Regions from separate parts of the Stenotrophomonas sp. YJH_SMC_131 genome, predicted to be linked through region 3. Evidence: predicted binding sites of a transcription regulator. Region 3 holds the regulator's gene; each other region holds the start of a gene.
The links. Region 3 encodes sigma-54, which starts transcription at its own class of promoters, with help from an activator protein. Its sites were predicted from a motif close to TGGCACGNGCNTTGC; they were not measured.

Region 1: flgB (flagellar basal body rod protein FlgB) is a predicted target of sigma-54. The motif match lies at 2,201-2,215, and genes of this name have one in related genera.
Region 2: glnA (type I glutamate--ammonia ligase) is a predicted target of sigma-54. The motif match lies at 1,406-1,420, and genes of this name have one in related genera.

The regions. Positions count from the first base shown of each region.
Region 1 covers NZ_JCAFRJ010000004.1:6,930-12,860, reverse strand. Annotated here, with positions in the region: gene flgM (flagellar biosynthesis anti-sigma factor FlgM) at 1-162, opposite strand, end outside; gene flgA (flagellar basal body P-ring formation chaperone FlgA) at 238-894, opposite strand; gene AC5P56_RS09650 (chemotaxis protein) at 1,154-2,098, shown strand; gene flgB (flagellar basal body rod protein FlgB) at 2,250-2,645, shown strand; gene flgC (flagellar basal body rod protein FlgC) at 2,649-3,056, shown strand; gene AC5P56_RS09635 (flagellar hook assembly protein FlgD) at 3,080-3,763, shown strand; gene flgE (flagellar hook protein FlgE) at 3,796-5,019, shown strand; gene AC5P56_RS09625 (flagellar basal body rod protein FlgF) at 5,052-5,801, shown strand; gene flgG (flagellar basal-body rod protein FlgG) at 5,905-5,931, shown strand, end outside.
Region 2 covers NZ_JCAFRJ010000007.1:180,831-186,761, reverse strand. Annotated here, with positions in the region: gene glnA (type I glutamate--ammonia ligase) at 1-1,364, opposite strand, end outside; gene AC5P56_RS15785 (undecaprenyl-diphosphate phosphatase) at 1,587-2,381, shown strand; gene AC5P56_RS15780 (META and DUF4377 domain-containing protein) at 2,455-3,282, shown strand; gene AC5P56_RS15775 (NADPH-dependent FMN reductase) at 3,362-3,895, shown strand; gene AC5P56_RS15770 (YbhB/YbcL family Raf kinase inhibitor-like protein) at 3,997-4,608, opposite strand; gene AC5P56_RS15765 (tetratricopeptide repeat protein) at 4,619-5,931, opposite strand, start outside.
Region 3 covers NZ_JCAFRJ010000009.1:34,192-40,122, forward strand. Annotated here, with positions in the region: gene lptC (LPS export ABC transporter periplasmic protein LptC) at 1-47, shown strand, start outside; gene lptA (lipopolysaccharide transport periplasmic protein LptA) at 149-715, shown strand; gene lptB (LPS export ABC transporter ATP-binding protein) at 715-1,434, shown strand; gene AC5P56_RS17230 (RNA polymerase factor sigma-54) at 1,475-2,896, shown strand; gene hpf (ribosome hibernation-promoting factor, HPF/YfiA family) at 2,955-3,272, shown strand; gene AC5P56_RS17240 (PTS sugar transporter subunit IIA) at 3,294-3,746, shown strand; gene hprK (HPr(Ser) kinase/phosphatase) at 3,743-4,693, shown strand; gene rapZ (RNase adapter RapZ) at 4,721-5,605, shown strand.

The DNA.
Region 1 (5,931 bases), on a different contig from region 3:
GATGGCCTGCAGATTGGTGGCCTCGCCGGTCAGGCGCAGGCTGTCGGCCGCCTCGACCGGGCGCGCCGCCGCATCGGTGCTGACGCCGGGCTTGCTGGCCGGGGTCGTCACGCTGCGCAGTGCCTGGGGGACCTGCAGGTTGCCGTCGATTTTCTGGCTCATGGGGTGTCCTGGAGTTGCCGTTCACAAGGGATAACGGCCGCAGGGCCGTGATCTTTAGGGATATTTTGCGGTAAATCAACGCGCCACGATTACGTCACCTGCGGCGTCGACCGTGCCCTGCACGATCCGCCGCGAGGACAGGTTCTCGACCGAGACCCGCTCGTTCTCACCGGCATCACCCATCGCACGGCCGGCAATGCGCACCTCGACCGAGCCGCGACGCGACACCAGGGCTACATTGTCTCCTCGCTTGATGAGACGCTGGACCACCAGATCGTTGTTCGACAGCAGGGCTCCGGCCTGCAACGGACGGCGGGCGATGCGGCCGATCGCTGCATTGGGATCGGACAGCACCGCGCCGGCAATCCGGGCAGCGTCACGCTGGGCAGTGGTGATATCGGCGGCCGTGAGGGTTTCTCCAGTGCCGATTCCGCGGTTGAGCACCAGCACGGTCTGGTTGCGCCGCACCTTCACCGGCACGAACAGGCGCCAGCCGCCCGCATCGGGACAGCTCACCTCCACCGTGGTGTTGGCGGTGGGCTGCACCTGCAACGCGCTGCCGCATTTCGGCAGGCGCAGCGCATCGGCCACCTGCGCCTCGCCTTCACTGCCGGCAGGCAGCGTCGACAGCGCCGCAGTGCGGATGCTGGCCACCGGCTGCCAGTCCGTGGCGCCCGCCCACGGCGCGGCCAGGGCGAGCGCGATGGCGAACAGCGATGTGACCCGGCGCATGGCGCCTCCTGTCGATGGGATCTGGCCCAGCAGCGTGCAAGGGGTGTGCCAGAGACCGGGTCCCGTTGATCGGATCCGGGATGGGGATTCGACCGGATGGGTAGAGTCGACTGCCAGTCGACTTTCGCGCGAAGCGCGGGGTTTCCCGTGATCGGATCGAAGAGCAGTCGACTGACAGTCGACTCTACAAACGCGGTGCGGGCCGCGCGGGCGGCAGAGCGCCCTCAAGTTCCGCCCCCACCACGCCGATACAGCAGCCATGTCCCATGACCTGCTCAACCGGATCGACCAGCGGACCCGACTGGCCGGCCACAACCGCCTGGCGCTGCTGCTGTTCCGCCTCGGCGGACGTCAGCTTTTTGGCGTCAATGTCTTCAAGGTGCAGGAAGTCCTGCGCCGCCCGGAGCTGTTCCAGGTGCCCGGCCTGCCCAGCCAGTTCTCCGGCGTGGCCGACGTGCGCGGCCGCTCGGTGCCGGTACTGGACCTGGGCCTGGCGATCGGCCACCCCGAGCGCGAACCGGACGCGGACACCTCGCCCGGCTACCTGGTCGTCACCGAATTCAACCGCTCGATCCAGGGCTTCCTGGTCAGTGGCGTCGAACGCATCGTCAACATCGCGGTGGAAGACATCCACCCGCCACCGGAGCTGGGCGCCGAGTCGAGCTACCTGACCGCGGTGACCCGCTTCCAGGGCGAGCTGATCCAGGTGATCGACGTTGAGAGCGTGCTGGCCGATATCGCCCAGGTGCGCGGAGAAGCGGTACTCGACCCGGCAATGGCCATGCCCGCCGACGGCCCGCAGCTGCAGGTGCTGGTGGTGGACGACTCGCGCGTGGCCCGCCAGCAGATCCGCAGCGTGCTGGACCAGCTGGGCGTGGGTGCCACCCTGCTTTCCGACGGCAAGCAGGCGCTGGACCACCTGCTGCAGGTCCACGCCTCGGGGGAAAACCCGGCCGAGCGCTATGCCATGGTCATCTCGGACATCGAGATGCCGGCCATGGATGGCTACACGCTGACGACGGAAATCCGGCGCCACCCGGGCCTGGCCGGCCTGTACGTGCTGCTGCACACCTCACTGTCGGGCGTCTTCAACAACGCCATGGTCGAGCGCGTCGGCGCCAATGCGTTCGTCGCCAAGTACTCGCCGCACGAGCTGGCCGACTTCGTGCTGGACCGCCTGCGCAAGGTGGCGCTGGCGGCGTAAGGCCCGCCGAGGGGTCGGATCCCGGGACGGGCTCCGACCCCGCATCGCAACGCGTCAACCACGGGGTCAGAGCCCCTGCGGGGATCTGACCCCCTCTCCATTTGGCACACCCCTTGCAGCTTCCCGGGCAACGTTCCCGTGGGAGTGCACCGTGCGCAACCTGATTACCGACTACCTGGGCGTCCACGCCCAGGCCATGCCGTTGCGCGAACAGCGGATGAAGCTGATCGCCAGCAACCTCGGCAATGCCGACACTCCCGGCTACAAGGCCCAGGACCTGGACTTCGATGCCGCCCTGCGCCACGCCCAGGGGCAGGATGCCAATGGCCTGATGGCCACCACCCATGAGCAGCACTACGAGATCAGTAGTGGCCTGAACCCGTTCCAGATCGCGCGCGAAGGCGTGCAGCCCAGCCTGGACGGCAACACCGTCGACCCCGATGCCGAGCGTGCCGCCTATGGCCGCGCCGCACTGGAATACCGCGCCTCGCTCAGCTTCGTCGAGAGCAAGGTGCGTTCCATGCTGACCGCGATCACGGGGCAATAAGCCATGAGCAACCTGCCGATCTTCGACATCGCCGGCTCCGCGCTGCAGGCACAGTCGGTGCGCATGAGCACCATCGCCTCCAACCTCTCCAATGCCGACACCGTCGCCGGTTCCGCCGACGCCGTGTACAAGCCGCTGGAACCGATCTTCCAGGCCGTCACCAGCAAGAACGATCCCAACATCACCTCGGTGAAGGTGAAGGAGATCACCCAGAGCGAGGCCGCGCCGATCAAGCGCTACGAGCCAGGCCACCCGCTGGCCGACGCCGATGGCTACATCTACCAGCCCGATGTCGATCCGGTGGCGCAGATGGTCAACCTGATCTCGACCTCGCGCAATTACCAGGCCGGCGTGGAGATGTTGACCACCGCCAAGGAACTGGCCCTGGCCACCCTGACCATGGGCCGCTGAGGCCCGCAGCACCGGATACCGCCATGACCACCGCCGTCAACAACCAGACCAGCCAGGACGTCTATTCCGCGCTGGGCCTGAACGCCCCCAACAGCAACGCCACGAAAAAGAAGAACACGCTGGACCAGGCCGACTTCCTGCGCCTGATGACCGAGCAGCTGCAGCACCAGGATCCGCTGAAGCCGATGGACAACACGCAGATGGTCGCGCAGATGGCGCAGATGTCCACCGTGCAGGGCATCACCGATCTGAACAAGACGGTGAAGGGCTTCCAGGAGTCGATGGCCAGCGACCAGGTGCTGCGTGGCGCTGCGCTGGTCGGCCACCAGGTGCTGGTGCCGTCGGAAAAGCTGGTGCTGGAGAAGGAAGGCAATGTCGAAGGCACGGTGGCTGCACCGTCGGCCGGCATCATCACCGTGGACATCACCGACGCCAACGGCGCCAAGGTCACCTCGCTGAGCGTGGAAGCCAAGGCTGCCGGCGAAACCGCCTTCCAGTGGGACGGCAAGGATGCCAACGGCAAGCGCATGGAGCCGGGCAAGTACTCCATCGTCGCCAACCATGTCGACACCGCCGGCAAGAGCACCAAGCTGTCCACCTACGTACAGGCGCCGGTGGAGAGCGTGACCGTTGGTTCCGACGGCCTGTACCTGAACCTCAAGGGCCTGGGCACGGCCCCGATCGACTACGTGCTCCGCGTCAGCTGAGCCGCACCTTCCGCATCAACCAGGAGCATCCCATGGGCTTCAATGTCTCGCTGTCCGGCATCAACGCCGCCAACACCGACCTGAGCGTCACCGCCAACAACGTCGCCAACGTCAACACTACCGGCTTCAAGCAGTCGCGCGCGGAGTTCGCCGACCTGTTCGCTTCGACCAGCTACGGCCTGTCGAAGAACCAGACCGGCTCGGGCGTGCGCGTTTCCAACGTCGCCCAGCAGTTCATCCAGGGCCACAACGAGCAGACCGGGCGCAGCCTGGACATGGCCATTTCCGGTGAAGGCTTCTTCACCATGAACATGAATGGTTCGCGCGTGTACTCGCGCGCCGGCAACTTCCAGACCGACTCGGCCGGCTACGTGGTCAACCCGCAGGGTGCGCGCCTGCAGGTGTTCGCGCCGAATGCCGATGGCACCAACTTCGATGCAGGCCGCCTGGTCGACCTGCAGCTGCTGACCACCGACAGCCCGCCGAAGCAGACCAGCGAAGTGAAGGTTGGCTTCACCCTGCCGGCCAACGCCAAGCAACCGACGGTGGCGACCTTCGACCCGGCCGATTCGAACAGCTACAACCACTCCAGCGGTGGCATCACCGTGTACGACTCGCTGGGCGTGAGCCACATCCAGGTCTCGTACTTCGTCAAGGGCGCCAACCCCAACGAATGGACCGTGCGCAATTACGTCGATGGCCAGCCGGCCGGCGCACCGACCCCGGTCACCTTCGACAACAGCGGCAAGCTGGTCGCACCTGCCAACGGCAAGGTCAGCCTCGGCACCTTCACCCCGACCACCGGTGCCGGCCAGTTGAACATGACGCTGGACATCAGCGGCTCCACCCAGTACGGCGAGAAGTTCGCCCTGCGCAATACCCAGCAGGACGGCTATGCCGCCGGCAAGCTCAACGAAGTGACCGTGTCCGAATCCGGCGTGGTCTACGCCCGCTATTCCAACGGCGACGACAAGCCGCTGGGCCAGGTCGCCCTGACCACCTTCAACAACACGCAGGGCCTGGAATCGAAGGGCAACAACCTGTGGGTGGAGACCTTCGAATCGGGCACGCCGCGCACCGGCATGCCGGACACCTCCAACCTCGGCAAGATCCAGGCCGGCTCGCTGGAAGCGTCCACCGTCGATCTCACCGAGCAGCTGGTCAACATGATCACCGCGCAGCGCAACTTCCAGGCCAACGCGCAGATGATCACCACGCAGGACCAGATCACCCAGACCGTCATCAACATCCGTTGATGAGCTGCTGACCCTGTCACGGAACTCCCCGCATGGATAAAGCTCTTTACGTGGCGATGACCGGTGCCCGCGCCTCCCTGCAGGCGCAGGGAACGCTCAGCCACAACCTCGCCAACTCGGACACCCCTGGCTTCAAGGAAGCGCTGGCCAACACCGAAGCGTTCCCGATCAAGGGCCCGGGCTTTGCCTCGCGGGTGGATGCGCTGCACGTCGACGCCGGCTTCAACCGTACGCCCGGCTCGCAGCACATCACCGGCAAGCCGCTGGATCTGTCCCTGCAGACCGGCACCTGGCTGGCCGTGCAGTCCAGCGACGGCAGTGAGGCGTACACGCGCGGCGCTGCATTGTCGGTCACCCCGAACGGCCAGCTGGTGACCTCCAGCGGCCGTCCGGTACTGGATGACAACAACAACCCGATCGCCATTCCGCCCTACCAGGCGATGGAAATCGGTGCCGACGGCACGCTCTCGATCATCCCGCAGGGCGAAGGCCCGCAGACCATGGCGCAGATCGGCCGGATCAAGGTGGTACAGGCGCCGGACGAGCGCCTCGAGCGTGGCCTGGATGGCCTGTTCCGCAACACCGACCCACTGCAGCCGTTCGCACCGGCACAGGGCACGGCCGTGCACAGCGGCCAGCTGGAAGGCAGCAACGTCGATGCCGCCGGTGCACTGGTGCAGATGATCCAGCTGCAGCGCCAGTACGAAATGCAGGTGCAGGTGATCAAGCACGGCGACGACAACGCGCGCAGTGCCAACAGCCTGCTGCGCCTGGGCAGCTGACGGAATTCCGGCGCCGCCCGGGCGCGGCGCTGGCACACCGCTTGCACACCCGTTACCAGGGGCCGCATCGCGCGGCCGGCTTTACCCAGACAGGACACCGAAGATGAACCAGGCATTGTGGATCGCGAAA
Region 2 (5,931 bases), on a different contig from region 3:
CGGAACTTGGTCACTTCCTGCATCTTCAGCGCGATGTAGCCGTCGATGAAGTCATCGCTCATCACGCCGCCGGCCTTCAGGAACTCGCGGTCCTTGTCCAGCGCTTCCAGCGCCTGGTCCAGCGAGGAGCAGACCTGCGGGATCAGCTTCTCTTCCTCCGGCGGCAGGTCGTACAGGTCCTTGTCGCTCGGTGCACCCGGGTCGATCTGGTTCTTGATGCCGTCCAGGCCGGCCATCATCAGTGCGGTGAAGGTCAGGTAGCCGGACTGGATCGGGTCCGGGAAGCGCATTTCGATGCGGCGCGCCTTCGGGTTGGACACCCACGGAATGCGGCACGAGGCCGAACGGTTGCGGGCCGAGTAGGCCAGCATCACCGGCGCCTCGAAGCCCGGCACCAGGCGCTTGTAGCTGTTGGTGCCCGAGTTGGCGAAGGCATTGATGGCCTTGGCGTGCTTGAAGATGCCGCCGATGTACCACAGCGCCAGCTGGCTCAGGCCACCGTAGCCGTCACCGGAGAACAGGTTGGTGCCGCCCTTGGACAGCGACTGGTGCACGTGCATGCCGCTGCCGTTGTCGCCCACGATCGGCTTGGGCATGAAGGTGACGGTCTTGCCGTTGCGGTGCGCGACGTTCTTGATCACGTACTTCATGCGCAGCAGTTCATCGGCCTTCTGCACCAGGGTGCTGAACTTGGTGCCGATCTCGCACTGGCCGGCGGTGGCCACTTCGTGGTGCTGCACTTCCACTTCGATACCGACCTGTTCCAGGGTCTTGCACATCTCGGCGCGCAGGTCGTGCAGGGTGTCGGTCGGCGGCACGGGGAAGTAGCCGCCCTTCACGCCCGGACGGTAGCCGCTGTTGGCGCCGTCGTACTTGGCGCCGCTGTTCCAGGCGGCTTCTTCGGAATCGACCTTGAAGAAGGTGTTGCCCATTTCATTGGCGAAACGGACCGAGTCGAAGATGAAGAACTCCGGCTCCGGGCCGAAGAACGCGGTTTCGGCGATGCCGGAGGACTTCAGGTAGGCCTCGGCGCGCTTGGCGATGCCGCGCGGGCAGCGGCCGTACGGCTGCATGGTGGCCGGATCGAGGATGTCGCAGCTGATCACGATGGTCGGATCTGCGTAGAACGGGTCGACGTAGGCGCTGGTGGTGTCGGGCAGCAGGACCATGTCCGATTCGTTGATGCCCTTCCAGCCGGCGATCGAGCTGCCGTCGAACATCTTGCCTTCTTCGAACAGCGACGGTTCGACAATGCTGACCGGGAAGGTGACGTGCTGCTCGACGCCACGCATATCCACGAAACGCAGATCGACGAACTCGATCTGGTTGTCCTTGATCAGCTTCTCAACGTTTTCCACGGACATCGGTACGACCTCGGATGGGGATGAATGCCTGCTGAGGTAGAGCAACGACCGTGCCAACTTTTCCCTGGCCGCAAGTCATTGATTTCAAAAAGGGCGCTCCGTGGCGGTGCAGAACGGTGCGCACCAAACGGGTGCACCCGCCACCAGACGCACCCGTTTGGTGCGGCAGGGATCGTCTATCCTCTCGACCTTCTTCCTTCCGCCGCGCGTCACGCACCGTCCATGTCCGACCTGCTCTCCGCCCTGCTGCTGGGCATCCTCGAAGGCTTGACCGAATTCCTGCCGATCTCCAGCACCGGCCACCTGCTCATCGCCCAGCACTGGCTGGGTGCCCGCTCGGACTTCTTCAACATCGTCATCCAGGCCGGCGCGATCGTGGCCGTGGTGCTGGTGTTCCGCCAGCGCCTGCTGCAGCTGGCCACCGGCTTCAACCAGCGCGGGAACCGTGAGTACGTGTTCAAGCTGGGCGCCGCCTTCCTGGTCACCGCCGTGGTCGGCCTGGTGGTGCGCAAGGCCGGCTGGTCGCTGCCGGAGACGGTCAGCCCGGTGGCCTGGGCATTGATCATCGGTGGTGTCTGGATGCTGCTGGTGGAGGCCTACACCGCGCGCCTGCCCGACCGCGACCAGGTGACCTGGACGGTGGCGATCGGCGTGGGCCTGGCACAGGTCGTGGCCGGCGTGTTCCCCGGCACCTCGCGCTCGGCCTCGGCGATCTTCCTGGCCATGCTGCTGGGCCTGAGCCGCCGCGCCGCCGCCGCCGAGTTCGTGTTCCTGGTCGGCATTCCCACCATGTTCGCCGCCAGCGCCTACACCTTCCTGGAAATGGCCAAGGCCGGGCAGCTGGGCAGCGAGGACTGGGCCGACGTGGGCGTGGCCTTCCTTGCCGCGGCCATCACCGGCTTCGTCGTAGTGAAGTGGCTGATGGGCTACATCAAGTCGCACAGGTTCACCGCCTTCGCGATCTACCGCATCGCACTGGGCGCGGCGCTGCTGCTGTGGTTGCCCTCCGGCAGCTGAACAGCGCCGGGGTACGGTAACCCCGTTGCCGGCCCCACCCCGTTTCCCCCACGGTTCCCCAAGGAGAATCACCATGAACCGCAAGCTCACCCTGCTCCTCCCGCTGGCCCTGATGGCCGCCTGCAGCCAGACCCCGGCCCCGGCCGGCACCGGCGGCGACGACGTGGCCCCGGCCGCGGCCAAGGCAGCAGACCAGCAGACGCTGGCGCACCTGGATGCGCAGCGCCTGCAGAGCCAGCACTGGCTGCTGCAGCAGGCCACCGGCGCCGACGGCAAGCGCATCGACGCGCTGTTCGCCCGCGAAGACAAGCCGGTCACCCTGGACTTCGCAGATGGCCGACTGTCGGTCAGCAACACCTGCAACCGCATGGGCGGCGGCTACACCCTGGCCGACGGCAAGCTGACGGTCAGCGCGATGGCCTCGACCATGATGGCCTGCACCGACAAGGCGCTGATGGCGCTGGACGAAGCCGTGTCGAGCCGCCTGCAGGGCGAGCTGAAGGCCGAGCAGGATGCCGATGGCAAGCTGACGCTGACCAACGCCAAGGGCGACGTGCTGGTGTTCAACCCGGAGCCGACCGCTGAAACCCGCTACGGCGGCGCCGGCGAAACCGTGTTCCTGGAAGTGGCCGCCAAGACGCAGAAGTGCTCGCACCCGCTGATCCCGGACTACCAGTGCCTGCAGGTGCGCGAAGTGAAGTTCGACGACAAGGGCCTGAAGCAGGGTGAGCCGGGCAAGTTCGAGAACTTCTACGGCACCATCGAGGGCTACACCCACGAAGACGGCGTGCGCAACGTGGTGCGCGTGAAGCGCTACGAAGTGAAGAACCCGCCGGCCGATGCGCCGTCGCAGGCGTACGTGCTGGACATGGTGGTCGAGTCGGCCATCGAGAAGAAGTAAATAAACAGAAGGGCGGCCACGAGGTCGCCCTTCTACGTTCTGTAGCGTCGACGCAGCCCCACGTGCCAGCCTTGCCACGATGAAGATTCTCGCCATATCCGGCAGCGCGCGCCGGCAGTCGACCAACACCGCTCTGCTGGTGGCCCTGAAAACCATCGCGCCGCCCGGCATGGAGATCGAGGTCTACGCCGGGGTCGGCGAACTTCCGGTGTTCTCCCCCGATCTGGAAGGCACCGATGAACCCTGCAGCGTGACGCGCTTCAAGGCGGCCATCGCCCGCAGCGACGGTGTGCTGGTGTGCAGCCCTGAATACGTGCGTGGCATTCCCGGCGGATTGAAGAATGCGATCGACTGGCTCGTATCCGGCGACCAGATCGTCGGTCGGCCCATTGCGTTAGTGCATGCGTCCCATCGTGGCGAGGACATGCTGCAGGCACTTCGCGCGGTGCTGTCCACGGTCAGTGCCGCGTTCAGTACAACACTGTTCCTGCGTGTACCGGTGCTGGGCCTGGAACCGGAGGAGATCTTCGAGGTGCTTCAGTCGGAAGTGCATCGCGCCGAAGCGGATGCGTTCCTGGCAGGGTTTGCTGTTTACTGCAGGTCCATTGCGTAGCAGAAGCAGCCGAGCATGGGCTCGGCCCTACAAGGCAAAGTCGAGCATGGCTCGACTCTGCAGAAAGCAAAACCGGGCATGCCCCGGCCCTACAAGGGCTCTCAGCCCAGCGCCGGGTTCAACGTGTAGGTGCCGTGCAGTGCCGCTTCGGCGAGCACGTGGCCGTGCATGGCGCGGTAGGCGTCGGCGGCGGTGAAGCGTGCCGGCAGCTGCAGCGATGCCACGTCCAGCGCGAACACGCGGAAGAAGTAGTGGTGCAGGCGTTCGTCGTTGAACGGCGGGTACGGGCCGTCATAGCCCAGGTAGTCACCGGCCATGTCCGGATTGCCTGCGAACCAGCCGGTGAAGTCGTTCAGGCCCTGGCGGCTGCCGGCCGGGCCGGCCGGTTTGGACTTGCCCTTCACCACGAAGCCGTCGCTGCAGCTGCCTGCGGCGATCTCGCGCACCGAGGCCGGAATGTCGGCCATTACCCAATGCACGAAATCACAGCGCGGCTGGTCGCGCGGCACGCTCATGTCGGTGCGGCCGACCGTCTCCGGCACGGTCGGCACGTCCGGATCGACACACACCAGCAGGAACGAACGGGTGCCCTCCGGCACATCGCTCCAGGCCAGGTGCGGATTGCGGTCCGGTGCGAAGCCCGCGGCATCGCCGGCGGCGAATTCGCGGTCGATCGGAGCACCGTTGGTCAGGCTGTGGCTGCTCAGTTGCATCGGCGTGTCCTCACTCTTCCGGGTAACCCAGGCGCACCGCGATCGGGGTGAGCTTGGCGAAGGCGGCGCTCATCACGTCGCGGTAGTTGCGCCAGTGGCCCGGCGGGAAGCGCGGCGCACCCAGTTGCGCGGCTGGCGGCATCGGCCGCTCGAACAGGCGGCCCAGCAGTTCGGCCATCGCCTGCGGATCGTTGCCGATCTGGTCGATGCGCAGCAGCACCTGCGGGTACAGATCGTCCTCGTGCAGGGCGGCGACCTGGGCCAGCGCGCGCGCCAGCCATTCGCTGGCTTCGGCCAGCGAGGTCATTGCCAGCGGTGCGGCGGCACCGTAGGCCACCCAGTCCAGCAGCATGTCGCGCGGATCGCGCAGCACCACCAGCAGGCGGCCCTGCGGCAGCTGCGGGCGCAGCGCCCACAGCAGCGCGTTGTCCCACCACAGCAGCCAGTCGATGATCGCGTCGTCCTGCACGCCGCGCGACGGCAGCTGTTCGCGCCAGCGCTGCACCAGCCGCTCCGGGGTCAGCACGCCCGAGGCAAGGTCCTGCAGCGTGTGGTAGTTCTGGAACGCGTCGTCGGGTGCGTTGGAGGTATAGCGGTCGCTGCGCAGCACCGGGCTGGCGGCGGCCAGGCCGGTCGCCACGCGCTCCACGCCCGAACCCGGCGCGCCCCACAGGAAGATCGGCGCGGAAGTGGCATCACCGTCGATCTCGCCCTTGTCCGGCCAGCTCGGCGGCGCCTTGGCCTGCGGCGGCAGCGGCAGGCGCTGCGGTGCCTGGTCGGCCTGCAGTGCCAGCCAGGTCTGCAGCGCGTCTTCGTGCTGCCCGGCGCGATCCTGGATCTCACCCAGCCAGGTGCGCAGGTCGGCGCGGTGGCCTTCCGGTGCCATGTCGATCAGCGCCTGCACGCGGGCGACCGCGGCGGCCGGATCGCGCTGCAGCAGGCCTTCGACCAGGCGGGTTTCGCCGCTGACGCGGCCCGGTTCGAGGTTGACGATGCGCTCGGCGATCGCTTCGGCCTGGGCGTGTTCGCCCACCATGTCGTGCAGGCGCAGGCGCGCTTCCAGCGCCGGCAGGTGGCCCGGCATCGCGTCCATCCAGCGCTCGACCGTGGCGGCGGCGGTGGCACTGCCGACCTCTTCCACCGCCAGGCGTGCCAGCCACAGGTCGTGCAGCTGCGGGTGCTGCTCCAGGGCGGCATCCAGGCGTGCGCGGGCCTCGTCTTCGCGGCCCAGGCGCTGCCAGGACATCAGCAGCAACTGCAGTACGTCGCGGTCGTCAGGCAGCGATTCCAGCAACGGCAGCAGGTGCTCCAGCGCCTGCAGCG
Region 3 (5,931 bases):
ATCATTTCCTCAGCCAGTCCAAGGGCCGTTACACGCCCCGACGCTGATTCCGCCGCCCTCCTGCGACGTCCCCGGACAGGCGCAAGGCAGGCAGCCCACCCATCCGCCCCCGGTTTCCCGGGCGGCCCCACCGGTAGAACGGACCCCGATGAAGATTCCCTTTGCAGCCGTACTCGCGCTCGGTCTCCTTGTTCCCAGCGCTGCCTTTGCCAAGTCCACCGACCGCAACGAGAACATGAACATCGACTCCGGCGCGCAGTCGGGCGTGCTCACCGGCGATGGCAAGACCGTGCTCTCGCAGGGCGTGACCGTCACCCAGGGCTCGCTGGACATCCGCTCGTCCGAAGCCGAGATCTACCTGAAGGACGGCGAGGCCGTGCGTGCGGTGTTCACCGGCAAGCAGGCCACGATGAAGCAGCAGCTCGACGATGGCACCTGGATGGACGCGGTGGCTGATCGCATCGACTACGACATCAAGACCGAGATCATCACCCTGACCGGCAACTACAAGGTCACCAGCGCGCGCGGCACCAATGCCGGCCAGCGCATGGTCTACAACACCCGTAGCGGCGAAATGAATTCCGGTGGCGATGGCAGCCGCGTGCGCACCGTCATTCCGCCGAAGAACAAGAACGCGGCGGCACAGCCGGCGGCCACGCCCAAGGCGGCGGCGCCGGCCAGCACGTCGGCCAAGCCGGCCGGGAGCAAGAAGTAATGCTCGTCGCCAAGGGCCTGCGCAAGCGCTACAAGCAGCGCGAAGTCGTCAAGGACTTCGGGCTGACCCTCGACGCCGGTGAAGTGGTGGGCCTGCTCGGCCCCAACGGTGCCGGCAAGACCACCTGCTTCTACATGATCGTCGGCCTGGTCGCCGCCGATGCCGGCAGCATCGTGCTCGACGGCAAGGACATCACCAGCGATCCGATGTACACCCGTGCCAAGCAGGGCGTGGGCTACCTGCCGCAGGAGCCGTCGGTGTTCCGCAAGCTGACGGTGGCCGACAACCTCCGCCTGGTACTGGAGCTTCGCGAAGACCTGGATTCGGCCGGCCGCGAACGCGAATTGAACAGCCTGCTCGACGAGCTGCAGCTGGGCCATGTGGCCGACCAGCTCGGCGCCAGCCTGTCCGGTGGCGAACGTCGTCGCTGCGAGATCGCCCGCGCACTTGCCGCGCAGCCGCGCCTGATCCTGCTCGACGAACCGTTTGCCGGTGTCGACCCGATCTCGGTGGGTGAAATCCAGCGCATCGTCACCCATCTCAAGCAGCGTGGCATCGGCGTGCTGATCACCGACCACAACGTGCGCGAGACCTTGGGAATCTGCGACCGCGCGTATATCCTCGCCGAGGGCACCGTGCTGGCCCAGGGCTCGCCGGAGGCGATCCTGGACAACGCCGACGTACGTCGCGTCTACCTTGGGGATTCCTTCAAGCTGTGACCGCAGGCGCCGGGTCCCTTTCCTTCCGTTCGGCACAGGCATGAAGACTCGGCTGCAGACATCGTTGGGACAACAGCTGGTGCTCACGCCCCAGCTGCAGCAGGCGATCAAGCTGCTGCAGATGTCCACGACCGAGCTGGAGCTTGAAATCGCCCAGGCCGTGGAGAGCAATCCGCTGCTGGACTGGGCCGACAGCAACGACAGCAGTGCCGCCAATGAGGCCAGCGACAGCACCGATGCCGACGCGCCCGCCGAACGCACCGACAACGGCGACGACTGGGCGCCGGCCGAACTCGACTGGAGTGCCGCCGGCAGTGGTGGCAGCTTCGACGATGACGATGACACCGGCAGTGCCGCCGAGCGCGTGGCGGAAACCGAAACGCTGGCCGACCACCTGCTGTGGCAGCTGCACCTGTCGCATCTTTCCACGCATGACCGCAGCATCGGCGCTGCACTGATCGATGCGCTGGACGACGATGGTTACCTGCGCGAACCGCTGGCCACCATCGCCGAAACCCTGCTGCCGGCGGTCCATGCCGGTGAGGATGAAATCCTCGCGGTGCTGCATCGCATCCAGCGTTTCGACCCGGTCGGCGTTGCCGCGCGCACGCTCGGCGAGTGCCTGCAGCTGCAGCTGGACGTGTTGCCTGCCGACACGCCGGGGCTGGCGCTGGCGCGACAGATTGCCGCAGGCCCGCTGGAACGGCTGCCGCGCAGTGGCGTCTCCGGGCTGGCGCATGAACTGAAACAGCCGCTGGACGAGGTCGAGACGGCGGTCGCGCTGCTGCGCTCGCTGGACCCGCGTCCGGGCACGCAGATCGCGCCGCTGTCGCAGGACACCTATGTGGTGCCCGACGTGGTGGTGTGGCGGCAGAACGGCATCTGGCGCGCAGCGCTGGCGGCCCATGCCGGGCCGAAGGTGGTGATCCACCGTGGCTACGAACAGCTGATCCGCCGCTGTGGCGAGGCCGACGCCGGCTACCTGCGCGGCCAGCTGCAGGAGGCGCGCTGGCTGCTGAAGGGCCTGCAGCAGCGCGGCGAAACCCTGCTGCGGGTGGTGCGCAGCCTGATCCTGCAACAGGCCGGCTTCCTCGAATTCGGCGAGCAGGCGCTGCGCCCGCTGACCCTGCGCGAGATCGCCGCCGAGCTGGGCCTGCACGAATCCACGGTGTCGCGCGCGATCGCCCGCAAGCACGTGCGCACGCCGCGCGGCACCCTGCCGCTGCGCGCCTTCTTCGCCTCGGGCATCGATACCGAAGGCGGTGGCGAGGCGTCCAGCACGGCCATCCAGGCGATGATCCGCCGCCTGATCGACGACGAGAACCCGCGCAAGCCGCTTTCTGACGCCAAGCTGGCTGACCTGCTCAAATCGTCGGGAATTCCAGTAGCGCGACGCACCGTGGCGAAGTATCGTGAAGCCATGAACATTTCCGCCTCGCACGAAAGGGTCAGAATCGCTTGACGCGCCGCCGCGCCCGGCGGAGAGGTTCATTGGCACATCCGAACACAGGAGAAACCCGATGCGCATCGAAACGTTTGGCAAAGACGTCGAAGTCACCCCGGCCCTGCAGTCCTATGTAGAGGAGAAGCTGGCCCGGATCGGAAAACACTTCGACCAGCACTGCGAAGCGCGGGTGACCCTCAAGCTGCAGAAGACCGAACACCACGTCGACGCCAGCCTCAACATTCCGGGGCAGACCCTGCACGCCGAGGCGGGCGGCCAGACCATGTATGCCGCGATCGACCTGCTTGCGGACAAGCTTGACCGCCTGGTCATCAAGCACAAGGAGAAAAAACAGCAGCACGCACCGCTGCCGGTGGGCGACAATGGTGGCTGATCGCCACCGTTCCCCGCAGACATGCCCCTGACTGACCTCCTGGCGGCCGTGCAGACCCAGCTCTGCACGGCCACCGACCGTGACAGCGTCCTGCAGGCCGCCGCCGGGTTGCTGGCCTGCCGCCAGGCCAACGCCGAACAGATCTATCTGAACCTGTGCCAGCGCGAAGCCCTGGGCAGCACCGCGATCGGCCACGGCATCGCCATCCCCCACGGCCGCGCGCCGACCCTGGACCGCCCCCGTGGCGCCCTGCTGCGACTGGCGACCCCGGTCGATTTCGGCGGCGACGAACCGGTGGACCTGGTGTTCGCGATGGCCGTCCCCGCCCACTACACCCACCAGCACCTGATGCTGCTGTCCGAGCTGGCCGAGCTGTTTTCCGCACCGGACATCCGCCAGGCCCTGCGCGAAGCCGGCGATGCCCGGGCGCTGCGCGAGGCGCTGGACATGACCCCACCTGCGAGTGCCGCATGAATACCAGCATCACCGCCCGTGAACTGTTCGAACAGCAGCGCGAGCGGCTGGGGCTGCGCTGGGCCGCTGGCAAATCCGGTGAGAAACGCGAGCTGGAGGCCGGCAACACGGTCTCGCGGCGTCCGTCGCTGGCCGGCTACCTCAATGCGATCTATCCCAACAAGGTGCAGATCCTGGGCACCGAGGAACTGTCCTGGCTGGACGCGCTGGAACCCCGCCAGCGTTGGGAGACCATCGAGAAGATCATGCAGTCGCATCCGCTGGCGCTGGTGCTGACCCGCAACCAGGCGTGCCCGGAAGACCTGCGCGCGGCCGCCGATGAATCCGGTACACCACTGTGGCTGTCGCCCAAGCGCGGCCACGAACTGCTCAACCACCTGTCCTACCACCTGGCGCGCACGCTGGCGCCGCGGGTGATCCTGCATGGCGTGTTCATGGAGATCTATTCCATCGGCGTGCTGATCACCGGTGAGGCCGGGTCGGGCAAGAGCGAGCTGGCGCTGGAGCTGCTAAGCCGCGGCCATCGCCTGGTGGCCGACGATGCGCCCGAATTCACCCAGATCGCCCCGGACGTGCTCGACGGCACCTGCCCCGAACTGCTGCAGGACCTGCTGGAAGTGCGCGGCCTGGGCGTGCTGAATGTGCGCGAGATGTTCGGCGACACGGCTGTAAAGAAGAACAAGTACCTTCGGCTGATCGTCCACCTGACCAAGCCGATGACCGAACCCACCCCGCATGGCTACGAGCGCCTGACCGGCGACTCGGGCACCCGCCATGTGCTGGACCTCGACGTTCCGCTGATCACCCTGCCGGTGATGCCCGGCCGCAACCTGGCCGTGCTGACCGAAGCCGCCACCCGCCTGCACATCCTGCGCACCAAGGGCATTGATCCGGCAGCGATGTTCATCGCCCGCCACAGCAATCTGCTGGAACGGCGAACACCCTGATTCCCCTGCCCCTCGAAGAGCCTGTCCATGAGCACCGCCACCCCCTCCGCCCCGACCCTGATCATCGTCAGCGGCCTGTCCGGCTCGGGTAAATCCGTCGCCCTGAAGACCTTCGAGGATCAGGACTACTACTGCTCGGACAACCTGCCGATCCACCTGCTGCCGGACTTCGTGCGCAGCCTGCTGGCCAACCACGATGGTAGCGCGCCGCGCCGGCTGGCGGTGGGCATCGACGTGCGCGGCCAGGCCGACCTGAGCCAGCTGGGCGACTGGCGGCAGCTGGCCACCGACGCCGGCGTGGAAGTGAAGGTGCTGTTCTTCGAGGCCAGCGACGAAACGGTGCTCAAGCGCTATGCCGACACCCGCCGCCGCCATCCGCTGAGCCAGCTGGGCCTGTCATTGCCCGAGGCGATCGCCCGCGAGCGCGAGCTGACCGCGCCATTGCGCCGCGAGGCCGATGCGGTGATCGATACCAGCAACCTCAACGTGCACCAACTGCGGCGGCGGATCATCACCGAGTTCGCGATGGACCATGCCACCGGCCTGTCGCTGCTGTTCGAATCATTCGCCTACAAGCGCGGTGTACCCGCCGAGGCGGACTTCGTGTTCGATGCGCGGGTGCTGCCCAATCCACACTGGGACCCGGACCTGCGTGCGCTCAGCGGCCGCGAACCGGGTGTACGCGACTACCTGGAAGCGCAACCGGACGTGCAGCGCTACCTGGCCCAGCTGATGGATTTCCTCGATACCTGGCTGCCGAAACTGGGTGATGGCACCCGCAGCTACGTGACCGTGGCGTTCGGCTGCACCGGCGGCAAGCACCGCTCGGTGTTCCTGGCCGAGCGCATGGCCCGGCATGCCCGCGAGATGGGCTGGCAGGACGTGGCGACGTACCACCGCGAACAGGATTGAGGGTGGCCGGCCGGGCTGCGCCCGACACCCGTCGGTAGTGCCGGCCGCTGACCGGCAACAGCAACAGCAACAGCAACAGCAAAAGCGGCATTCCGTGGGATGGCGGGGCGGTGTGGGTAGGCAGGACACGCCGTGAACCCCCCTCCGGGGTCCGGCCCAGCCGCTGGCGGCTGGGCGTTCGGGCGCTTGCGAAGCAGTGCTTCGCAAGCAAAGCGCCCTCACCCATGGGGGCTCGATGGCGCCAACGGTCCTGCCTACCCACACCGCCCCGCCTCTGACAGATTCCGTGCGCTGTTGGTAGGTGTCGACCTTGGTCGACACGATGG